Microbispora sp. ZYX-F-249: one gene and its partner. The protein of the gene in region 1 interacts with the protein of each later gene in a pairwise test. Links are inferred from orthologs where the notes say so. Each region holds a gene or a part of one and is shown on either strand. Other genes may lie near its edges. The genes, in order: AAH991_RS14930 and AAH991_RS23235.

Region 1 (11,583 bases):
GGTGGACGGCGAGTTCGGCCACCTCTACACGGAGGTGGTGCCGCGGCGACGGCTGTCCGGCCGGCACCGGCTCCGGCACGGCCCGGCGATGCTGCAACCGCAGGTCCCCAAGGCGTACGAGCTGCGGGTGACGGTCGTCGGCGAGCGGGTCTTCGCCGCCCGCATCGACTCCCAGGCGTCCCGGCTGACCGCCGTCGACTGGCGGCACTACGACGATCCCAAGGTGGGCTACTCCGCCTACGACCTGCCGCCCGATGTCGCGGAACGCAGTGTCCGCCTGGTCGCCGGGCTCGGCCTGAGCTACGGCGCGCTGGACCTCATCGTGACTCCCGACGGCCGGTACGTGTTCCTGGAGCTCAATGTCAACGGGCAGTGGGCCTTCGTGGAGATGCTGACCGGCATGCCGATCAGCGACGCGATCGCCGACTGGCTCGCCGGCGCCACCATCCGCCCCCTCACCGAGGAATCCGCCGATGCGCACTGACCCGGAAACCACTGCCTTTCGGCCCGGACCCGCCTTCGCCGCGGACCTCGCCGACGCCGTCACGCTCCTGCGCGGACTGCCGCCCGCCCGCGACAGGGTCGCCGACGCGCACCGGCGCGTCCGGGACTGGGCCGCCCGGCGGCCGTGGCTCCACGCCGATCTCGTGGTCGACCAGCCGCCGGGAACGACCAGGGCCGGTTACGACCTGCTCCTCGCCCACCCCGAGGGCGGCACGGTCGCCCTGTCCGCCGAGGTCGACGACGGCGTCCCCTGGCTCGTCGACCACTCCACCCACTGGGCGGCGGGAAAGGTCCTCAGCGTCGACGGGCACGAGCTTCCGGTCGCGACCGCGCTGTTCACCCTCCGCGCCCTCGGCGCCCGTGACCCGCGCCTGCACGAACGACTGGTGGACCACTGCGTCCTCCTCGGCGAAATAGAGGGCGACCCCGAGCCGCTGACCGCCGCCGAGAAACAGCGGGCCGCGGACGGGTTCCGCCTCCGCCGCGGGCTCACCACCCGCACCCGGACGCTGGAGTGGCTGGCCGAGACCGGCATGTCCGAGGAGGCGTTCCGCAACCACGTCGAGACGCAGGCGCGCATCGCGCGGGTCCGCGAGCGCTTCGCCGGTGAGCCGGCCCGGCGGCATCTCGCCGAGCACCCGGAACATTTCACCGTACGGCGGGCCGCCTGGGTGACCGGACCGCGCCCGGAGCCGCTGCGCGCCCTGCTCCACGGCCCGGCGGCCGAGTTCGCGAACCGGGTGACGACGGCGCTGCTGCCGCCCGGCGACGCCGCCGGGCTGCGGCTGGAGGCCGCCGCCACGCTCACCCCCCGTCTGCCCGAGCCCTTGCGGGACGTCCCCGCCGGCGCGGCGGCCGGGCCCGTGCCCCACGACGGCGGCTATCTGGCCGGGGTCGTGTACGAGGTCGTCCCGCCGGACCCCGAGGCACCGGAGGTGCTCGACGCGGCGCGCGACGCCGCGTTCCAGGCATGGCTGGACGAGCGGCGGCGCACCGCCGAGATCCGCTGGTTCTGGCTGTGAGACGGCGAGTCCCGCTGCAGATGCAGCTCACGCGCAGCGAGTGCGGCGCGGCCTGCCTGGCCATGGTCCTCGGCGGGCTGGGCCGCCGCACGAGCCTCGCCGAGGTCCGCGAGTACCTGCCCGAGGGCGTCGACGGGGTGAGCCTGCGGGAGATGATCCAGGCCGGGGCCCGCTTCGGGCTGCGGCTGCGCGCCTGCCGCGCCCCGATGGACACCCTCGCCGGGCTGCCCGCGCCGTTCATCGCCCTGTGGGAGAACAACCACTTCGTCGTGGTCGAACGGGTGACGCCGCGCGGCGTCAGCGTCCTCGACCCGGCGCGGGGGCGCCGGCGGCTGTCGCGGCGGCAGTTCCGCGCCGGTTACTCCGGCACGGTGCTGCTCGCCGACGCCCCTTCCGGGCTCACGCCCGCCGTCAGGTCCCGGCCGTGGCGGGTGTTGCGCCCCCTGGTCGTGCCCGCGCTGGCGAACCGGGGGCTGATCATCGCGGTGCTGCTGGCCTCGCTCGGCACGCAACTCGCCGGCCTCGCCGTGCCGGTGTTCACCAAGCTCGTGGTGGACCGGCCGGTGGAGACCGACGTGACGACGCTCTCGGCGGCCGCCTTCTGCGTCGTCGCCGCGCACGCGCTGATCGCCTGGACGCGCGCCTGGGCGCTCATCAGGCTGCAGACCTCGGTGGCGGCCGAGATGATGCGCAGGCTCGTCGGCCACACACTGGCCCTTCCGTACCGCTTCTTCCAACGCCGCTCCAGAGGAGACCTGCTGAGCCGGCTCAGCGGGGTCGCGATGCTGCGCGACCTGCTCACCGAGCAGGCGCTGGCCTTCCTGTTCGACCTGTTCACCGCCGTGACCTATCTGGCGCTGCTGCTCGTGGCCTCGCCCGGGATGGCTGTGCTGACGCTCGCGGCCGCCACCCTCCAGGCCGGCGTGGTGCTGGTGACGGCCCGGCGCGGCACGCACCTGGCCCTCGCCGCGCTGCACACCAACGCCTCCACCCAGTCCGCCCTCGTCGACAGCCTGGCCGGCATCGAGGCGATCAAGGCGACCGGAGGCGAGGCGGCGGCCGTCGCCCGCTGGCGTGAACGGCACGACGAGGAACTGGCCACGGGAGCGGCCCGCAACCGGCACGTGGCCGGGGTGCAGGCGGCGAGCCACGCGCTGGGGATGGCGCTCGACCTGGGGCTGCTCGTCGCCGTGTTCGCCACCGCCGGCCACGGCGCGACGCTGGGCGACCAGCTCGCCCTGGTGTCCCTCGCCGCCTCGGCGGCCGCGCCGCTCACGTCGCTGCTCGGCATCGTGTACCAGCTCCAGCTCGCCGCGGCGCACGTCGGCAGGATCGCCGACCTGATCGGCGCGGAGCCGGAGCGGCAGGGCGGCGTCCGATTGGCCGGCGGGCTCCGCGGCGCCATCACCGTCACCGGCCTCAGCACCGGCTACGACGCGCGCAGCCCGGTGCTGCGTGACGTGTCGCTGCGCGTTCCGCCCGGTGCGCGGGTCGCGATCGTCGGCGCGTCCGGTTCCGGCAAGACCACGCTGGGGCGGGCGTTGATCGGGCTGGTCGAGCCGTCCTCCGGGCAGATCCGCTTCGACGGCGTGCCGCTGGAGGATCTCGACCGGCGGTGGCTGCGCCGGCAGGTGGGGGTCGTCACCCAGCAGCCGCACCTGTTCGCCGGCACGGTCATGGCCAACATCGCCGGCTTCTCCGGCCTGAGCAGGCAGGAGGCCGAGTACGCCGCCCGCCTGGCCGAGATACACGACGAGATCGTGCGGCTCCCGCAGGGCTACGACACCGACGTCGGCGAGGGCGGCGGGCGCCTGTCCGGCGGCCAGCGTCAGCGTCTGGCGCTGGCCCGCGCCCTGGCCGGCCGCCCCAGGATCCTGCTGCTCGACGAGTCGACCGCCAGCCTGGACGCGGCGACCGAGGAGCGCATCCGCCGGAACCTGCTACGGCTCGGGCAGACGCAGATCATCATCGCCCACCGGTTGTCGACCATCCGGGACGCCGACCTCATCGTCGTGCTGGACCGCGGCCGGCTGGTCGAGGCGGGCACCCATGACGACCTGATGGCCTACGGCGCTCACTACGCCCACCTGGTCCGCCATCAGGGTCAGCCGGCCGGGCTCGCCGCGACTCCCGCTCACTGATCCTCCTCCGGCCCAAGTCCCCGGCCAGTTGGATGCAAGTCCTTCCCTGTTGTCTGGAAGTCCGCGAAGGACTGCCCTGCCGGGAGGACGCTCATGCCCACGGACGCGGCGACGCGGACGGAGTTCCGCGTCCTCGGCCCCCTGGAGGCCCACGACGGCGAAGGCGCGCCCGTCGATCTGGGCGGGCCCGTCCAGCGGTCGCTGCTGGCCAGATTGCTGGTCGCGCGGGGAGGCGTGGTGCCGGTCGGGCGGCTCGTCGACGACGTGTACCGCGGCGCGCCTCCGGCCTGTGCCGTGGCTACGTTGCGAGCGCACGTGTCGAGACTGCGCCGGGCCGTAGAGCCGGGCCGCGCGCCGCGTACCCCGCCGTCTCTGCTGATCTCGCGTCCTCCCGGGTACGCGCTGGCGGCTTCGGACGTCGACGCCCTGCGCTTCGAAGAACTGGTGCGCGGTGCGGAAGGCCGGCCGGCGGCGGAGGCGCTGCCCCTGCTCGACGAGGCGCTGGGGCTGTGGCGGGGTCTCCCGTACGGGGAGTTCTGCGACGAGCCGTGGGCCGTCGCCGAGGTGGACCGGTTGTGGGAGCAGCGTGCGGCGGCGGTCGAGCGGCGCGCGCAGGCGTTGCTGGACCTGGACCGGCCGCAGGCGGTGATCGGCGGCCTGGAGGGGGAGACGGAGGCCAACCCGTCCCGGGAGCGGCTGTGGTGCCTGCTCGCGCTGGCGCTCTACCGCACCGGCAGGCAGGCCGACGCGCTGGCCGTGCTGCGCCGCGCCGCAGGCCGCCTGGGACGCCGTCCGGGGACGACCTCGGGCGCGGCGCTGCGGACGCTGGAAGCGGACATCCTCCGGCACGCCCCCTGCCTGGGACCCGTCCCCGCTGCCGTGGCGCACGCTCCGGAGGCCCCTGCGGAGGCCCCTGCGGAGGTCCCCCGGGAGCGGCCGCCGCTGCGCGGCCGGGAGCGGGAACTGGCGGAACTGACGACCATGCGGCCGGGCGCGGCGCCGGCGGTCGCGGCGGTCGGCGGGGAGCCGGGCATCGGCAAGACCGCCCTGCTTGCGGCCTTCCGGGAGGACCGCGCCCGGCTCGGACATCTGGTGCTGTGGGGCGGCTGTGACGACGCCGGCGAGGCGCGCCCCTTCGGGCCGTGGCGTCAGGTGCTGGGGGCGCTCCTGCGGAGCCGCCCTCCCGCTGACCGCTCCGCCCTGCGGGACCTGCTGGACGACGTGCCGCCCGCGGTCACGGCGTCCGCGCGCCGCGGCGGGGCGGTCGCCCGATGGCTGGCCGCCGCCGCACGCGAGCAGCCGCTGGTCGTCGTCCTCGACGACCTGCACCGTGCGGACCCGGCATCCGTCGAGCTGCTCGGGGACGTCCTGATCCATCTGCGCGCCGTGCCCGGCGACACGCCCGTAACCGTCGTCGCCGCCTTCCGCTGTTCCCCGCCGCAGGGCACCGCCGGGCACGCGGCCGAAGATCTGCTGTGTGCTCTGGCCCGCTACGACCTGGTGAGAGTCCGGCTCGAGGGTCTGGACGCCCGGGCGGTGGGCGCCCTCGCCGCCGATGCCGGCGTCACGCTGGACGAGCCGGCCGCGCGCCGGCTGACAGAACGAACCGGGGGGAATCCGTTCTTCCTGCGGGAGATCCTGAGCCGGCGCGCGCGGGGTCCGGTGGCGGAAACCGTGCCCGCCGCGGTGGCGGAACTCATCCGCCGGCGGGTTGCCGAGCTGGGGCCGCGGGTCGGCGCGGTCCTCGGGATCGCCGCTCTGATCGGCCGGGACTTCGACCCCGCGCTCGTCGCCGAAGCCGGCGGCGATTCGGTGTGGGACGCGTTGGACCAGGCGGCCCAGGCGGGTCTGGTCGTCTCCCGCGCCGGCCGCATGACCTTCGCCAACGACCTGGTCTGGGAGACCCTCGCCGACGAGGTCCCGCCGTCCCGGAGGGCCTCAGGCCGAGGCGCCGCCGTCGAGTGCCAGGTCGAGCCCCACCGCGAAGCCGGCGTCGTCGGAGGCCAGCCAGAGCACGGTGCCGGTGATCTCGTCGAGGGTGCCGACACGGCCGATCGGCAACTGGTCCCGGAGCCGGGCCGCCCGGTCGTCCGCGGTCTCGCCGGGGCGCATGGACATCTCCGTGTCCAGCGGTCCCGGGCTGACCGCGTTGATCCTGACGCCCGCCGCGATGTTCTCCAGCGCCGCCGTACGGGTCAGCGCGCTGACCGCGGCCTTGGACGCGGCGTAGGCGCCCAGCCCGGGAACCCTCTTGTGCGCCCCGATGTTCGAGGCGATGTTGACGATCACGCCGGAGCCCTGGGCGCGCATCGCGGCGACCTCGTGCTTCATCGCGAGGAAGGTCCCGGTCGCGTTCACCAGCATGACCCGCGCCCAGTCGTCCTCCGGCATGTCCGCGACCGTGCCTGCGGCGAAGATCCCGGCGTTGTTGACCGCGACGTCGAGGCGGCCGAACCGGGTGACGATCTCCCGGACGAGCCGGGCCACATCGGCCGAGTCGGTGACATCCACCGCGAGCGCGGCGGCCCGGCCTCCCTCGGCCTCGATCAGCTTGACGGTCTGCTCCAGCGCCTGGGGGTTGCGTGACGCCGCCACCACGACGGCGCCCTCCCGGGCGAACCCCCGGGCGACCGCCCGGCCGACGCCGGAACCCGCTCCGGTGACCAGAACCACCTTGTCCGTGAACCTCATCGTCGCTCCTCCGATCGGGGCAGCGCGACGGCGACCGTCGCCGCCGCGAGAAGGAAGACCGGGGCCATGGCGGTGAGGGCGAATCCGTAGCCCTCGGTCATGGCCCGGGTGCCGCCCGCCGGCACGTGGCCCGTGCGGGCGGCGGCGAGCGCCACGAGCACGGCGAGGCCCACCGTGGGCCCCGCCTCCATTGCGGTGTTGACCAGTCCCCCGGCCGCCCCGGCGTCCTCGGCGGGCACGTCGTCGAGGGCCGTCACAGTGGCGCCGGAGAAGGCCAGTCCCGAGGCGACCGGGAAGACCAGCAGCCCGGCGAGCACGCTTCCCCCGGCCCCGATGTCGCCGAGCAGCGCCATCGACACCGCCGCGAGCACCAGCCCGGCGACCAGCACGCGCCGCGCACCGAAGCGGCGCAGCAGGCGGCCGCTCACCGGGCCCATGACGACGACCAGGAGAAAGGGCAGGAAGGCCAGACTCGTGCGGATCGGCGACAGCCCGCGCCCCTGCTGCAGATGCAGACTGAGCAGGAACGTGGTCGCCGCGCCGGCGGCCGCCGTGACGAAGACGACGAGCAGGGCGGCGCCCCTGCGGCGGTGCGCCACGAGCCGCAGCGGCAGCAGCGGCCGCGGCGTCCTCGCCTGAAGAGCGACGAAACCGCACGTCAGCAGCAGTCCGGCGGCGGTGACGACCATCGCGCCCCGCAGAAGACCGTAGGCGAACGCGACCAGCCCCGCCGTGGCGAGCAGCGCGCCGGGCAGGTCGAGGCGGGCCGCCGTACGCGGCACGGGCGGCAGCAGGAGGGCCCCGGCGGGCACGGCTGCGACGCCGACGGCGGCGGGCAGGAGGAACGACCAGCGCCACGAGGCCACGGCGGCGACGAGGCCGGACAGCAGGCTGCCGGCGACGGCCCCGGTGGCCGACAGGGTGCCCCACACCGCCAGCGCGCGCTCGCGCTCCCGTACGTCGGGGTGAAGCCGCGTCACCAGGGAGACGGCCGCGGGGGCGGCCATCGCGGCGCCCACTCCCTGGGCGAAGCGCGCGGCGAGCAGGACGGCGTGGCCCGGAGCCAGCCCGCCCGCCGCCGACGCCAGCGCGAGCAGGGCCATCCCGGCGAGGAACATCTCCCGGGCGCCCCACCGGTCGGCGAGCCTGCCCCCGAGGAGCAGCAGCCCGCCGAAGGTCAGCCCGTACGCCGAGCTCAGCAGCGCCAGGTCCCCCTGTCCGAGGCCGAACTCCCGCTGCACGGCCGGCAGCGGCACGGTGAGGAGAGTGATCGCCGCGACGAGCGTGACCTGCGCCCCGCCGAGCACGGCGAACACCGCCGTCTTTTTAGATCGATCAGTCAATAATGAGGGCATGGCAAAGCGCACTCCTCTTTCCACGGGGAGATCAGCGGAGGAGCGCGAGGGCCTGGGCGGCGGCGTCGCGGACGCGGGCGGGATCGCCGCGGCCCTTCCCCATCACCCGCAGCCCCTGCAGGAAGACGAGCACGAATCGCGCCAGCGCCCGGGGATCGGCCTCGGCGGAGATCTCCCCTTGGGCGCGGGCGCGGATGAGCGCGGAGGTGAGCGCCGTCTCCAGGCCCGTCCAACTGGTCTCGACGAACCGGGCCACCGGCTCGTCGTCCGGCAGGAGTTCGGCCGCCGCGTTCACGATCATGCAACCCCGCCGGTCGCGATCGTGGATCGAGTCCTCGGCGTACATCTCCACCAGGGCCCGTACGGCCGGCAGGGCGGGACCGGGCTGCGACAGCAGCTCCACGAGGTCGGGGTCGCGCGTCTGGACGTAGCGCTCCAGCGCCTTCAGGTAGAGGTCGTGCTTGCCGCCGAAGGTGGCGTACAGGCTGGCGCGGCCGATGCCGAGATGCTCGACCAGCTCGGCCATCGACGTGGCCTCGTATCCGCGCCGCCAGAACAGGTCCAGGGCCCGCTCCAGCACGACGTCGGGGTCGAATTCCTTGGTCCTCGCCATGGCCCCGACCCTAGACCATATGAGAACGATCGGTCAATTAAGCCGTGATGTGGTCGTCCCAGGTGATCCGGTGGTCGTACATCCAGGCCAGCGCGTTCCGCTTCTCCACCTGCCGCATGATCACGGGAAGGATGAGGTCGCGGACGAAGGCCCCGCCGGCGCCCGGCGCCTTGCCGTCGCCGTTGCGCTTGCCCTGCGCGACGACGCGCTCGACCCGCTCGCGCCGCAGCCGCTCGAAGGCGGCGAACGCGTCCGTGGTGTCCGGCACGTCGCGCAGGCACTTCCCCAGCACCACGGCGTCCTCGATCGCCATCGACGCGCCCTGGCCGGAGGAGGGCGAGGTGGCGTGGGCCGCGTCCCCCACGATGACCATGCGCTCGCCGAACCACCTGGGCACGGTCGGGTAGTCGTAGGTGTTCCAGGCCGGCAGGATGCGAGGCGTCGCGGCGATGATCTCCCGCATCGGTCCCGCGTCGCTCGCGAAGAGGTCCATGAGCCTGGCCCGCCACCGCTCGGGAGTGATCGCCGCCAGTTCCTCCGCGCTCATCTCCCTGCGGCTCGGCGGGTTGGCGAACCACCACACCTGCCCATCGGGATGGACCATGTAGCCGAAGAAGCACCGCCTGCCGAAGACGAAGTAGCAGACCCCCGGCCTGCCCGGCGCCCGCACGCCTTCGGCGTAGCCGCCCGTGTTCAGCAGCCCGACGTACCGGGCGCGGGGAGCGCCGGGGTCGATGAGGGTGCGAGTGCGCGAGCGCAGCCCGTCCGCGCCCACCAGCAGGTCGCCCTCGGCCTCGCTCCCGTCCGCGAAGACCGCCCGCACCCCTCGCGGGGTGCTCGCGGCGTCGACGAGGCGCCTGCCGTAGTGGATCGGCACGCCCCGCCGTACGGCCTCGTCGCGCAGCGCCTGATAGAGGTCGGCGCGCCGGAGTGTGCGGCTCGGCTGCCTCGTGGTCGCCAGCAGCCTGCCGCGCGCGTTGCGGATCTCCATGACCGGCGTGTCCATGCCCAGGCCGCCGACGACGTCGTCCAGGCCGAGCAGCCGCAGGGCCTCCAGTCCGTTGCGCGCGACCGTGAGGAAGGCGCCGACGCCCTCGGCTCCCCGGTCGTAGGCCTCGAAGACCTCGCTGTCGACTCCGGCGCGCCGCAGCGCCATGGCCGTGACGGGACCCGCGATCCCGCCCCCGATGATCAGAGCTCTCTTGGTCATGCTGTAACTATACATATTATGACTATTTGCCGACAAGGCCCCTATGATGGGCGCCATGTCGACGCGGCGCTCTCCCCTGGCCACGGCGGTGCTCGCCCTGGTCTGCGAGTCGCCGATGCACGCCTACCGGATGCAGCAGCTGATCAAGGAGCGCCACCAGGACGACGTGGTCAACGTCGCGCAGCGCAACAGCGTGTACCAGACCATCGACCGCCTGCTCCGCGACGGGCTGCTCGCGGTCCGCGAGACCACCCGCGAGGAGAACCGGCCGGAGCGCACGGTCTACGAGGCCACCCAACTGGGCCGGGAGACGCTCAAGCAGTGGATGCGCACCATGCTGTCCACCCCGGCCCGGGAGTTCCCCGAGTTCCCGGCCGCGCTCGCCTTCCTGCCCGTGCTGGCGCCGGACGAGGCGCTGGCCGCGCTGCGGCAGCGGATCGCCGCGCTGGAGACGCGGCTGGCCGCGCTCGACGCCGAGCTGACCGAGAGCCTGACCTTCGTCGCCCGCCTCTTCCTCGTGGAGTCCGAATACCAGCGGGGGCAGATCGCCACCGAGCTGGAGTTCGTCCGCGGCCTCGCCGACGACCTCGCCGAAGGCCGCCTCACCTGGGACTTCCGCCTCTGAGGCGCGCCGGGCTCGCCTGGAGTCCACTCCAGGTACCTAGGGTGGGGGCATGGAATACGGACACCTTGGCCGCACCGGCCTGCTGGTCAGCAAGCTCTGCCTGGGGACCATGAACTTCGGTCCGCAGACCACGGAAGAGGACTCCTTCGCGATCATGGATCGCGCCCACGAGCTCGGCGTCAACTTCTTCGACACGGCCAACGTGTACGGCTGGGTCAAGGGCGAGGGGATCACCGAGAACATCATCGGCCGCTGGTTCGCCCAGGGCGGGGGCCGTCGTGAGCGTACGGTCATCGCCACCAAGCTGTACGGCTCGATGGGCGACTGGCCCAACGAGGAGAAGCTGTCGGCGCTGAACATCCGGCGGGCGGCGGAGGCCTCGCTGCGCCGCATGCAGACCGACTACATCGACGTCTACCAGGCCCACCACATCGACCGGGACACCCCGTTCGAGGAGTTCTGGGAGGCCATGGACATCCTCAAGCAGCAGGGCAAGATCCTGTACGTCGGCTCGTCGAACTTCGCCGGCTGGCACATCGCCAAGGCCCAGGAGTCGGCCCGGCGCCGGGGCACCCTCGGCCTGGTCAGCGAGCAGTCCCACTACAACCTGCTCGTCCGCGCCCCCGAGCTCGAGGTCATCCCGGCCTGTGAGGACTACGGCCTCGGCCTGATCCCGTGGAGCCCGCTGGCGGGCGGCCTGCTCGGCGGCATCCTGCGCAAGATCGACAAGGGCCGCTCGGCGTCCGACATGATCGTCGCGCAGCTCGACAAGCACCGCGACAAGATCGAGCGCTACGAGGCGTTCTGCGACGAGCTCGGCGAGGACCCGGCCAACGTCGGCCTGGCGTGGCTGCTGCACCAGCGCGCGGTCACCGCGCCGATCATCGGCCCCCGCACGGTCGAGCAGCTCGACGGCACGCTGCGGGCGCTGGAGATCGAGCTGGACGACAAGGCGCTCGCCCGGCTCGACGAGATCTTCCCCGGCTTCAAGACCGCACCGGAGGAGTACGCCTGGTGATCAGGCGGAATTGAGGAGTGCGCCGACGATCACGATGAGCACGAGCAGCGCGAGCACCGTGGGCAACAGCCAGCGTCGAGGACGATCCACGTCATGGAGCCTAGTCGCGGACTGCCAGTGGGTACGCCTCGACCTGCTCATAGCGCACACTCGCCCCGATGTGGCTGCGTACGAGGTGCACCGACGACACCTCCCAGCGCCGCCCGCCGAAGGCGCTCAGGGCGCCGACCAGGGGGCGCAGGTCGTCGCCGTGACGTGACCGGGTCCTGGATCGGGCCAGGGTGAGATGGGGATGGAACCGCTTGCGGTCGGTCTCCACCGCCCCGGCCCGCCGGGCTCCGGCCGCCACCGAATCGGCGAGCCGCGTCAGCGCCGGTCCGGCGTCAAGACCGACCCAGAAGACG
Region 2 (11,511 bases), on another replicon or contig:
AACCTCGTCGCGTCCGTCGTCGGCTGGGTGTCGTACATGACCCGGCCGGCCGTCGAGAGCGTCGCGCGGTTGAGCGCGGCGCACACCCGCGCGCCGACCGCCAGGATGGCCGCCTGGTCGGGCTGGTTCGGCGGTTGCATGCCGCCGGAGCACGCGAAGACGTCGCTCGTGGCCGGTCTGGTGAGCGTGCCGATGACGGCGCCGGACGCGTTCCTGAACGTCCAGTTCGTGCCGCTGGTCGTGCCGGTGAAGGTGCCCAGCGACGTCTGCACGGTCAGCGGGTGCGTGGCGTAGTACGACCACACGCCGTTCACGTAGGAGTCGAGGTACGTCGAGGGGAACAGGCCCTTGGCGATGGCGTGCACGGGCGCGAGCACGCGCAGCGGAAGGCCGTCGGACGACCTCGTCGTCGTCAGGGCCGACCACGGCGACCCCAGACCGGCGAACGCGCCGAGTATGCCGGCGCGGTTGCCGGCGATGCCCTGCGTCTGGGTGGCGCCCGAGGCGTCGGTGACGCTGACCGTCACCGGGATGCTGAACATGTCGACCGTGGTCGAGTTGATGAAGATGCCCGTGCCGCCGTTGCTCGTCCGGGCGAACTCCGTCCAGTCGTAGAGGATGCCGGCGTTCGGGTCGCTGTCGACCCAGGGCGCGGGCTCGACCAGTCCGTTCGTGGTGAGGAAGAACCGCAGCTTCGCGCCCATGGCCACATAGACGCGGCCGCCCGACAGGTTCGGCGGCAGCGTGATGGTCGTGCCGGCGCCGTTGCCAGGCCCGGGGATCGAGATGTCCGGCGCGGGGACCGGCCCGTTGGGGATCGACGAGGGGAAGGAGTACGCGCGCCACGTGCCCGAGGCGTCCACGTATCCCTGCTGGCCGGTGACCGAGTTGCGGGCGACGACGTAGACGTACGTCGCGTCGCTCCGGCCGGAGTTGTTGGTGATCGTGAATGGCAACCGCGTGACGGCGGCGTCCGCCGCCCGCTGCCCGGCGGCGAGGACCACCGCCTGGGTCAGCAGGACGACGGCGAGCAGAGCCCGCCGCCATCGCCGTAAGGACATGTGCATCTCTCGGCTCCTCTGGGGGGTTCGGAGACAAGCCTTGAGAGCGCTCTCAGGAAAGTAACTTTACTGTTAACTGACCGCTCGTCAATACTTTCTGACGCCTATCTGACGCCAGGAGGAGCCGAAGCCGTGCGAGAGAGCGTTTCCCGACGAGGGGCGGTCAGCGGGGCCGGTCGAGCTGCTTGTCGATGAACAGGCCCTCGGCGCTGACGCACACCTGCCCGCCCGCGCTGATCGACCCCGTGGTGTGGATCTTGCGCCCGTCCACGGAGGTCTGCCGTCCGGTCACGGTCAGCGGCTCGAACAGCGGGGTGACCCGGTGGTAGCGCAGCGTCAGCGTGCCCGTCATCCCCGAGGTCCCCGCCCAGGCGTTCGCGACGCCCAGCGTGTGGTCGAGCAGCAGCGCCGACACGCCGCCGTGCACGCAGCCGGGAGGTCCCTGGTACGCCATGCCCAGCACGACCGTGCCCTCGATGGAGCCGTCGTCCTTGCCGTACAGGCGCAGCGGCGGGGCGATCGCGTTCTCCGGTCCCGTCACCGGGTCGTGCCGGGTCACGCCCTCCCCCCGCCACATGTCGACCATGCGCTCGCCCACCGTGGGGGCGTGCGCCTGCAGGTGGTCGGCCACGGCGTTCAGCTGCTCGGCGACCTGGGTCATCTCGACCGCCGACATGTCACCGGAGTGCAGCAGCGCGTCGATCACGCGGCGGGCCGCGGCGACCGCCGCGTCCACGCCCTCGTTGTTCGGGGTCGCCGTCAGCTCGGTCCGGTCGATCCGCGTCTCCGTCATGAAGTCTCCGCTGTCGCGTGGGTGAGCACGGCCGCGTCGCCGCGCTCCGGGCAGGTGGACCGGAACACCAGCCGGTCGCCCTCACGCCACACGCTGGTCCTGATCGTCTCACCGGGGAACAGCACCCCGGCGAAGCGTACCGACAGCCCGGTCAGCCCGGTCACCTCGCCCCCGAGTACGCCGTCCACGATCGCCTTGGCCACGACGCCGTACGACGCGAGGCCGTGCAGGATCGGTCGGTCGAAGCCGGCCGCCCGCGCGAACCCGGGATCGGCGTGCAGCGGGTTGAGGTCGCCGTTGAGCCGGTACAGCAGCGCCTGCCCGGGGGTGGTCGGCGAGTCGAGCACGAAGTCGGGCGCGCGGTCCGGCTCCGACCAGGGGGTCTCCGGCCCCGGCTCGCCGCCGAAGCCGCCCTCGCCACGCGCCCAGATCCGCATGGTCGTGGTCCACAGCGGGACGCCCTCGCCGTCCGTCGCGGACTGCTCCATCTCGATCACCGCGGCCTTGCCCTTGTCCCAGACGTTCGCGACGCGGGAGGACACGACGGCCCGCCCGGCGGCGGGCAGCGGCCGGTGCACGGTGAGCGCCTGCCCCGCGTGCAGGATCCGGCGCAGGTCGATGTCGATGCCGGGCATGCTCATCGCCGTCGGCGGCCGGTCGCCGGAGGAGACGCCCTGCCCGGCGACCATGGCGAAGGTGGGCAGCACGCGCAGCCCGCGCTCGTAGGTGTAGGACAGCTCGGGGTCGGAGGCGGCGTCCGCCCCCGCGCCCAGGCTGAGGTGGTAGAGCAGCACGTCCCTGCCGGTCCAGGCGATCTCCCGGGTCGCCGGCGGCGCCCCCAGCGCCTTGTCGACGTCGATCGGCATGGCTCAGTCCTCCTCGTCGTCTCGGCGGCCTTCGGCAGGGCCGCGTGCGCATATGCCGGCGCCCGCGGCGAACGCCCTGCTCATGCCCGCACCTCCGGGTCGCGGGGCAGGCCGAGCAGGCGCTCCCCGATGATGTTGAGCTGCACGTCGGTGGTGCCTCCGGCGATGGACATGCAGCGGGAGCTGAGGAAGCGCAGCGTGGGGTCGGACCACCGGTCCATGCCCTCGCCGGTCAGCGACTCCGGGCCGACCCAGTCCATCGCGGTCTCCCAGACCTCCTGGACGTGCTCGACCCCGATCAGCTTGGCGACGCTGGACTCCGCGCCGGGCTGCTGCCCCGTCAGCGACCGCAGCGTGGTCCGCAGCGCGAACAGTGCGCCGGACTGGGCGTCGCAGAGGATGCCGCCGAGCCGGGTCAGCCGCTCGTCGTCCATCTCACCCGGGCGTGCCGCGGCGAGGTCGAGCAGCGCCTCGCCGCCGCTGCCGAGCGAGGAGTCGTGCGACAGCGACACCCGCTCGTTGGCCAGCGTCGTACGGGCCAGCTTCCAGCCGTCCCCGGGCCGGGCGACGAGCATCTCGTCGGGGACGAACACGTCGTCGAGGAAGACCTCGTTGAACAGCGCCTCGCCGGTCAGCTCGCGCAGCGGCCGGATGTCGATGCCGGGACTGGACATGTCGAGCAGGAAGTACGACAGGCCCTTGTGCTTGGGGGCGTCCGGGTCGGTGCGGGCGAGCAGGATGCCCCACTGCGCCTCGCGGGCCATCGACGTCCAGACCTTCTGGCCGCTGATCTTCCAGCCGCCCTCGACCTTCTCGGCCCGGGTGCTCAGCGCGGCGAGGTCGGAGCCCGCGCCGGGCTCGCTGAACAGCTGGCACCACACCAGGTCGCCGCGCAGCGTCTGGGGCAGGAACCGGCCCTGCTGCTCGGGGCCGCCGTGCGCGATCAGGGTCGGCACCACCCAGGCGCCGATCACCATGTCGGCGGCGCGGAGCCCGCCGGCTCGCATCTCCTCGGCGATGACGAGCTGCGTGACCGCGTCGGCGCCCTTGCCCCAGGGTGCGGGCAGGTGCGGCGCGGTGTAGCCGTACTCGGCCAGGTACCGCAGCCGGTCCCGGCCGTCGAGGTCGAGCGCGGGCCGCAGCTCCGCGCGCACCTCCGCGCGGATCCGCCCGGCCTCCGGCGGCAGCTCGACGCCGAGCTCGCGGCGCACGCCTTCGAGGGTGAGCCGGGCCACCCTGCGGCGCCACCACGAGGTGGAGCCCAAAGTGATGCGGAGCGTCTGCGCCCGGCGCAGGTACAGGCCGGCGTCGTGCTCCCAGGTGAAGCCGATGCCGCCCAGTGTCTGGATGCAGTCCTTGGTGACGGAGAAGGCCGCCTCCGGGCTGGTCGCCCCGGCCACCGCCGCCGCGAGCGCCGCCTCGCCGTGAGCGCCGGCCTCGTCGAGGGCCCGCGCCGCGTCCCAGGCGCACACCCTGGCCTGCTCGGCCCGGGTCAGCATGCGGGCACAGCGGTGCTTGACGCCCTGGAACTGGCCGATCGGACGGCCGAACTGGTGGCGCACCTTGGCGTACTCGGCGGCGGTGGCGGTCGCCCAGTCGGCCAGGCCGGACGCCTCGGCCGCGAACAGCGCGGCGGCCAGGTCGAGCACCACGCCGTCGGCGAGGCCGTCCAGCACGTCGGCGGCGGGAACGGCGACTCCGTCCGCCCGGACCCGCGACGGGCGGCGGGTCAGGTCGTGGCCGGGCAGGTCCTCGGTCGTCACGGCCGCGCGCGGCAGCACGACCCAGGCCGTGCCGGTCCCGTCGGCCGCGGGCAGCACGAACACGTCGGCGACGTGGCCGCCGAGGACCGGCTCGGACACGCCGGAGACCGTGGCGCTTCCGTCCGCGCCGCGGGTGAGCGTGAGCCCGCCCGGCCGCAGGCCGACCGCGCCGACCGTCGTGCCGTTCGCCAGACCTTCCAGCACGGCGCCGTGCCCGGCGCGGTGCAGCACCGCGCCGGCGAGAGCCGTGGGCAGGAACGGTCCCGGGACCATCGCCCGGCCCAGCTCCTCCAGCACGACGGCGAGTTCGAGCAGCCCGGAGCCCGCGCCGCCCGCCTCCTCGGGCAGGTGCAGCCCGAGGAGGCCCTGCTCGGCCAGCAGCGGCCAGAACTTCGGCAGCTCCTCGTGCTCGGCGTCCACCGCCTGCCGCACCACGGCCGGCGTCACGTGCCGGGACGCGAAGGCGCGTACGGCGTCGCGCAGGTCGCGCTGCTCGTCGGTCAGTCCGATCGACATGTGATTCAGATCCGTTCGATGATCGTGGCCGTGGCGTGGGCACCGCCCGCGCACATGGTGACGAGGGCGGTCGAGCCTCCGGTGCGCTCCAGTTCGCACAGCGCCTGGGTGATCAGGCGGGAGCCGGTCGAGCCGACCGCGTGCCCGAGCGCGATCGCGCCGCCGTTCACGTTGACCTTGTCCATGTCGGCGTCGAGCACCCGCGCCCAGGAGAGCACGACCGAGGCGAACGCCTCGTTGATCTCGACGAGGTCGACGTCGGACAGCTTCATGCCCGCCTTGTCCAGCACGTGCCGGGTCGCGTCGATCGGCCCGTCGAGGTGGTAGTAGGGGTCGGAGCCGACCATGCCGGAGGCGACGATGCGCGCCCGCGGCCGCAGACCGAGATCGCGCGCCCGGTCCGCGCTCATCAGCAGCACGCCGGCCGCGCCGTCGCTGATCTGCGAGGAGTTGCCCGCGGTGTGGATGCCGCCCGGCATCACCGGCTGCAACCTCCCCAGCGCCTCCATGCTGGTGTCGCGCAACCCCTGGTCCCTGCTGACGACGGCGGTCTCCCCCGTCGGTCCCCCGGGTCCCATCACCGGCGCCTCGACCTCGAGGACCTGGCCGTCGAACCTGCTTTCCGCCCACGCCCGCGCGGCGCGCCGCTGGGAACGCAGGCCGAGCGCGTCGGCGTCCGCACGGGTGATGCCGCGCCGCTGCGCGATCCGCTCGGCCGCGGTGAACTGGTCGGGCATGTCCAGGGACCAGGACGCCGGGAACGGGCTGCCGGCGTCCGGGGTGACCGCGGCGCCGAGGAAGACCCGGCTCATCGACTCGACCCCGCAGCCGATGCCGATGTCGATCGCGCCGGCCGCGATCAGCCCGGCGACCAGGTGAACGGCCTGCTGGCCTGAGCCGCAGGCGCAGTCGATCGACGTGCAGGCCGTGGTGTACGGCAGGCCCGCGTGCAGCCAGGCCTGGCGGGTGACGTTGTTGGCCTGCTCCCCGGCCTGGGTGACGCAGCCGCCGATGACCTGCGCGACCGCGTCGGCGGCGAGGCCGTTGCGCTCGATCAGGGCCCGGTGCACCGCGCCGAGCAGCTCGGCCGGGTGCAGCCCGGCCAGTACGCCGTAGCGCTTGCCGACCGGTGTGCGCACCGCGTCGACGATGACGGCCCCAGTGACGGTCTCAGCCATCGTTCCTCCTGGTTTGCGTTGACAGAACGTTCCTGGCCCACCGGTAGTCCGCCTTGCCGCTGGGCGAGCGCTCGACGGTGTCGGCGACGACGATCGAGGCGGGCACCTTGTAGCCCGCGATCTGGGCGCGGCAGTGCGCGCGCAGTTCCTCCGCGCCGGCCGCCGCGCCCGGGCGCAGCTCCACCACGGCGGCGACCCGCTCGCCGAACCGCTCGTCGGGCACGCCCGCGACCAGCGCGTCCATGACCGCCGGGTGGGACTTCAGCGCCTGCTCGACCTCCTCGGGGAAGACCTTCTCCCCGCCGGTGTTGATGCAGCCCGAGCCACGGCCGAGCAGCACGATCGTGCCGTCCTCCTCGACCCGGGCCATGTCGCCGAGCACCGCCCAGCGGACCCCGTCGACGACCGGGAACGTCGTCGCGCTCTTGTCCGGGTCGTTGTGGTAACGCAGCGGGACGTGCCCGGTCCGCGCGACGTACCCCAGCCGGCCGGAGCCGGGCTCGATCGGCCGGAAGTCCTCGTCGACCACCTTGATCCGGGGGCCGGCGGCCAGCCGCATCAGCCCGTCGGGGCCGATCCCGATCGTGCCGTCCACGCCGGACTCCGACGAGCCGAAGCCGTCGTTGACGTAGAGGCCGGGGATCAGCGACGCGGCCTCCTCGCGCACGCTGCGCGACAGCAGCGCCCCGCCCGAGCCGAGCACCTTCATCGAGCTCAGGTCGTAGCCCGCGCCGTGCTCGCGGATCGCGTCGAGCAGCGGGCGGGCGATGGCGTCGCCGACCACGGTGACGATCACGGCGTGCTCGCGTTCGATCAGCCGCAGCGTCTCGACCGGGTCGAACCGCCGCAGCAGGACCGTCGTCGAGCCGGCCAGCAGCGCGCTCAACAGCGTGTAGGCGGCCGCTCCGTGCATGAGCGGAGCGGTGAGCAGGTAGACGACGGGCGTGCCCGCCGCCGCGGCCGCGGCCAGCTCCTCCGCCGTCCCGTACGGCGGGCCGTAGTGGTTGCCGCCCTTGAGCGCGGCGAAGTAGAAGTCCTCGTGCCGCCACACGACGCCCTTGGGCATCCCGGTCGTCCCGCCCGTGTAGAGCACGTAGTGGTCGTCGGGGCCGCGCTCGGCGGCCATCGGGACGGTGGCGGGCCGGGCGGCGAGCGCCTTCTCGTAGTCCACGGCCTCGACCCCGGCCGGCCAGCCGGGCGCCTGCGTGCCGTCGTCCACGACCACCACGTGGCGCAGCTTCGGGCACCGGTCCGCGAGGGCGGCGGCGGACGGGGCGAACTCACCGCCGATGACGAGGGCGACCAGGCCGGCGTCCTCGTAGATGTAGTGCAGCTCCCGGTCGGTGTACCGGTAGTTGATGTTGATCGGGACGGCCCTGATCTTCAGACAGGCGAGCAGGGCCTCGACGAACTCCACCCCGTTGAGCATGTGCACGCCCACGTGCTCGCCCGGCCGCACACCGGCCGCGCGCAGGTGGCCGGCCAGGGCGTCCGCCCGGGCGTCGAGCTCCGCGAAGCTCAGCCGCCGGGTGCCGCAGACCAGTGCGAGGCGTTCGGGGACCGCCGCGGCGACGGCCTCGAACAGCGATGCCACGTTCAGGCTCATGGGGTGAGGCTAGAAATCATTTCTGTTTCGGGCAACGGCTCAGTCCCGCTCAGTGGTGCCGCCGATCGCTCGCCACACCGCACGGACCCATCCTTGTGTCACCGAGTGGGACACCCGTGGCTGGGAGAGCCAGCGGGAAAAACTAGAATACATACTAGTTTTGACTGTGATCATCAAACGGGCAGGAGTGCGCAGATGAGCTCGAACACGAGCCTGGAGGGCAAGACCGCCGTCGTCACCGGCGCCGGGGCGGGCCTGGGCCGCAGCGAGGCCCTCGCCCTCGCGGAACGCGGCGCGAACGTCGTCGTCAACGACGTCGGCCCGGCGGCCGGGGACGTCGCCGCCGAGATCAGGGCGCTCGGCCGCGAGGCCGTCGCGGTGACCGGCGACATCGGCGACTGGTCCATGGGCGATCGCCTCGTCGAGGCCGCCGTGGAGTCCTTCGGCGGCCTCGACATCGTGGTGAACAACGCCGGCGTGCTGCGCGACAAGATGCTGTTCAACCTGACCGAGTCCGACTGGGACGACGTCATCCGCGTCCACCTCAAGGGGCACGCCGGGCTGTCGCGGGCCGCGGCCGTCCACTGGCGGGCGGCGAGCAAGGCCGCGGGCGGCCCGGTCTACGCCCGCGTGATCAACACCTCGTCCGAGGCGTTCCTGTTCGGGTCGGCCGGCCAGCCGAACTACTCCGCCGCCAAGGCCGGCATCGTCGCGCTCACCCTGTCGACCGCCCAGGGCCTGTCCCGGTACGGCGTGCGGGCCAACGCGATCTGCCCCCGGGCCCGTACGGGCATGACGGCCGGCGTGTTCGGCGACGGCGGTGAGGCCGGCGGGCTGGACGTGCTCGCTCCCGAGCGGGTGGCCACGTTCGTCAGCTACCTCGCCTCCCCCGCCTCCGAGGAGATCAACGGCCAGGTGTTCGTCGTGTACGGCGACATGGTGGCCCTCATGGCGGCCCCGACCGTGGAGCGCAAGTTCACCGCAGCCGACGGCGTGTTCTCCGTCGAGGAGCTGGACGCGCAGGTCGGCCCGCACTTCAGCGGGCGCGACCCGTACCGGACCTACGCGGCCTACTCGGTCGCGCAGCTCGACACCACCGGCGTGCAGAACGTCGCGCGCGCGAAGTGAGGAACGCGGGGCCGCGCGCCGTCGCCCGCTCAGACGGGAGCCGGCGTGCGCGGCCGGGCCGGCCGCACGACCGTACGCGCTGAAGCGGCCACGGCCGCGGCGAGAACGGGCAGACCGGTGACCAGGGCGGCGCCCCGGCAGCAAGGCGAGGAAGGGTCCGAGGCCGAGGAGGAGCAGGGCGCCGCCCGTGATGGCCACCAGCAGGGTCATGGCCGAGCCGAAGCCGTCGTAGTGCACGTCCTCGTGCGTGGACCAGGCGGCGACGACCGGGGAGCCGCGCGTGCGCCGTCAGTACACGTCGGGGCCGCGCAGGGTGGCCTCGGCGCCGCCGTCCACGAAGACGATCTGCCCGGCCATGTGGGAGTTGTCCGGGCTCACCAGCCAGCGCAGGGCGCCGGCGACGACCTCGGGCTCGGCGTAGCCGTTCAGCGGCATCGGCACCGCCCGGTCCATGACCTCGCGCATCGTCTCGTCCTCGAACAGCGGAGCCGACATCGGGGTCAGCACGACGCCCGGCGCCACCGCGTTGAGGGGGATGCCGCAGCCGGCCCACTCGGGCGACACCGCCCGGGCGCGCAGCCAGCGGGCCAGGGCCGACTTCGAGGACGGGTAGAGCAGCCGCCCCTGGCCGCGCTCGACCGCCCGCTCCGCCAGCGCGACCGCCCGCGGTTCGTCGCCGTCGAGGCAGGCGCGGACCACCTCGGGATCGGCGGGCTGGGTGGCGGAGATCGAGGCCACCGCGGCGGCGCGGGGCCGCTCCGCGCGGGCGAGCGCCGGGCGCAGGCCCTCCAGGATCGCGGTCACGCCGAAGAAGTTGACGGTGACCGTGCCCACGGCGACTCCCGAGAGACCGGCGCAGGCCACGACGGCGTCCAGCGCGCCGCCCGCCCGATCCAGCACCTCCCGCACCGCGCGGGCGCGGCCTTCGGGGGCGGACAGGTCGGCGCACACCTCGGCGTCCTGCAAGTCGACGCCGATCACCTCGTCGCCCCGCTCCCGCAGCGACGCGGCCAGCGCCCTGCCGATGCCCGAGGCCGACCCGGTCACCGCGATCGTCCGTGTCACGTCGTCACTCCTTGTCGAAGGGGGCGCGTCAGGTTCCGGAGCCGCCGTCGACCCGGAGGTTCGCGCCCGTGAGGTATCCGCCGTCCGAGGAGGCCGCGAACGCGATCGCGGCCGCGATCTGCTCGGGGGCGGCGCTGCCGAGCAGCGAGCGGATCCGCCCGAAGTACCGCAGGTCCGCGCCCTCGGGAAACTCGATGTCGCGCGTCAGCGGGGTCGCCACCGTGCCCGGGGAGATCGGCACCACGCGGATGCCGCGCCCCACGACCTCGGCGGCCAGGCTCAGCGAGAAGGCCAGCACGGCGCCCTTCGACGCGGCGTACGCCGTCATGTACGGGTTGCCCTGGGTGGCCGCGATCGACGCGACGTTCACGATGACGCCGGTCCGGTCGGGCAGGTGACGCAGCGCCTCCCGGCAGAACAGCGCGGTGCCGACGAGGTTGACCGAGAACAGCAGGTTCAGGTCGGCCACGGTCAGCGACTCGATCGGCGTCGTCCGCTGGATCCCCGCGACGTTGACGAGCACGTCGATGCCGCCGAGCCCGGCCGCCGCCGCGTCCACGGCCGTCACCACGGCGGCCTCCTCGGTCACGTCGGCCACGTGCGGGACGTACCGGCCGGAACCTTCGATCAGCGAGCCGGTCTCCGCCAGCCCCGCGGCCGCGCGGTCCACCGCGAAAAGGTCGGCTCCCTCGGCGGCGAGCCTGATCGCGGTGGCCCGCCCGATCCCCGAGCCGGCGCCCGTGAGCAGGACCTTCACCCCGTCGAAGCGGTTCATACGCGCACGCTAACGGCGCTCGGCGGGAGCGGCCCGGGCCGCGTCCCGGTCAGCGGGAGACGGGACCGGAGGGCGCGTTCGACCGGGGCGCGAGCAGCAGCCGGCAGGCGATCCGGATGTCGCTTTCGGTGTCGGGGATCGACGCCCGGCCGTTCAGGCTCGATTGGAGCACGCCGTACCAGCACTGCATCAGCAGCCGGATCAGCGTGACGTCCATGACGGTGGGCTCGGCGATGCCGAGCGTCCGCAGGACGATCTGCCGGAACGTCAGGTCGATCCGGCCCGCGTCGGCCACCGCGGCGGCGTTGGCGGAGTTCGCCGACTGCAGCATCGCGGTGGCGAGCGCGGGGCGGCGCAGCAGCTGCCTGCTGGCGAGCACGAGCACCTCGCCGACGGCGTCCTCCGGCGTCATCCCGGGCTTGGGCTGCTGGACGCTCTCGCCGAACCTGTCGACCTGCTCGGCCATCACCGCGGTGAACAGGTGGGTCTTCGAGGGGAAGTACCGGTACAGCGTGGCGATCGCGACCCCGGCCTCCTTGGCCACCTCGTGCATCTGGACCCGTTCGAGTCCCTTCTCGGCGCCCATCCGGGCGGCGGCGCGCAGGATGCGCAGATGACGGGCGCGCTGCTCGGGCGAGCTCGGCTCGGCCGGCGCCCTGACCTCGGCGATCCTCGGCACGTCTCCCCCTGACCGTTCGTGTGTCGCAACGACGATACACAGCGCTGCTCGCATCCCCGCCACTGGTCCATACCACTCAGT

Evidence for each region.
Region 2: the proteins of AAH991_RS14930 (region 1) and AAH991_RS23235 interact in binary tests that used the Escherichia coli proteins (3 or more experiments, as listed by UniProt). The link is inferred for Microbispora sp. ZYX-F-249 from one-to-one orthologs.

The regions. Positions count from the first base shown.
Region 1 is NZ_JBDJAW010000010.1:151,941-163,523, forward strand. Bases 4,483-7,481 are described here. They hold AAH991_RS14930 (SDR family NAD(P)-dependent oxidoreductase), read right to left. Parts: upstream 6,359-7,481; coding sequence 5,606-6,358; downstream 4,483-5,605. Other genes in these bases: AAH991_RS14935 (MFS transporter), read right to left, coding at 6,355-7,481. In the rest of the region: AAH991_RS14910 (MvdC/MvdD family ATP grasp protein), read left to right, coding at 1-484; AAH991_RS14915 (TIGR04500 family putative peptide maturation system protein), read left to right, coding at 474-1,526; AAH991_RS14920 (peptidase domain-containing ABC transporter), read left to right, coding at 1,523-3,667; more of AAH991_RS14935, read right to left, coding at 7,482-7,674; AAH991_RS14940 (TetR/AcrR family transcriptional regulator), read right to left, coding at 7,745-8,326; AAH991_RS14945 (FAD-dependent monooxygenase), read right to left, coding at 8,364-9,536; AAH991_RS14950 (PadR family transcriptional regulator), read left to right, coding at 9,592-10,161; AAH991_RS14955 (aldo/keto reductase), read left to right, coding at 10,211-11,179; thpR (RNA 2',3'-cyclic phosphodiesterase), read right to left, coding at 11,280-11,583. UniProt on the Escherichia coli protein: Involved in the biosynthesis of the siderophore enterobactin (enterochelin), which is a macrocyclic trimeric lactone of N-(2,3-dihydroxybenzoyl)-serine.
Region 2 is NZ_JBDJAW010000020.1:40,452-51,962, reverse strand. The notes cover bases 5,477-8,403. They hold AAH991_RS23235 (acyl-CoA synthetase), read right to left. Parts: upstream 7,784-8,403; coding sequence 6,170-7,783; downstream 5,477-6,169. Other genes in these bases: AAH991_RS23230 (3-oxoacyl-ACP reductase), read left to right, coding at 7,979-8,403; AAH991_RS23240 (steroid 3-ketoacyl-CoA thiolase), read right to left, coding at 5,477-6,177. Also shown: AAH991_RS23260 (beta-1,3-glucanase family protein), read right to left, coding at 1-1,067; AAH991_RS23255 (PaaI family thioesterase), read right to left, coding at 1,225-1,854; AAH991_RS23250 (MaoC/PaaZ C-terminal domain-containing protein), read right to left, coding at 1,851-2,720; AAH991_RS23245 (acyl-CoA dehydrogenase family protein), read right to left, coding at 2,801-4,999; more of AAH991_RS23240, read right to left, coding at 5,005-5,476; more of AAH991_RS23230, read left to right, coding at 8,404-8,911; AAH991_RS23225 (SDR family oxidoreductase), read right to left, coding at 9,200-9,976; AAH991_RS23220 (SDR family NAD(P)-dependent oxidoreductase), read right to left, coding at 10,005-10,751; AAH991_RS23215 (TetR/AcrR family transcriptional regulator), read right to left, coding at 10,801-11,430. UniProt on the Escherichia coli protein: Involved in the biosynthesis of the siderophore enterobactin (enterochelin), which is a macrocyclic trimeric lactone of N-(2,3-dihydroxybenzoyl)-serine.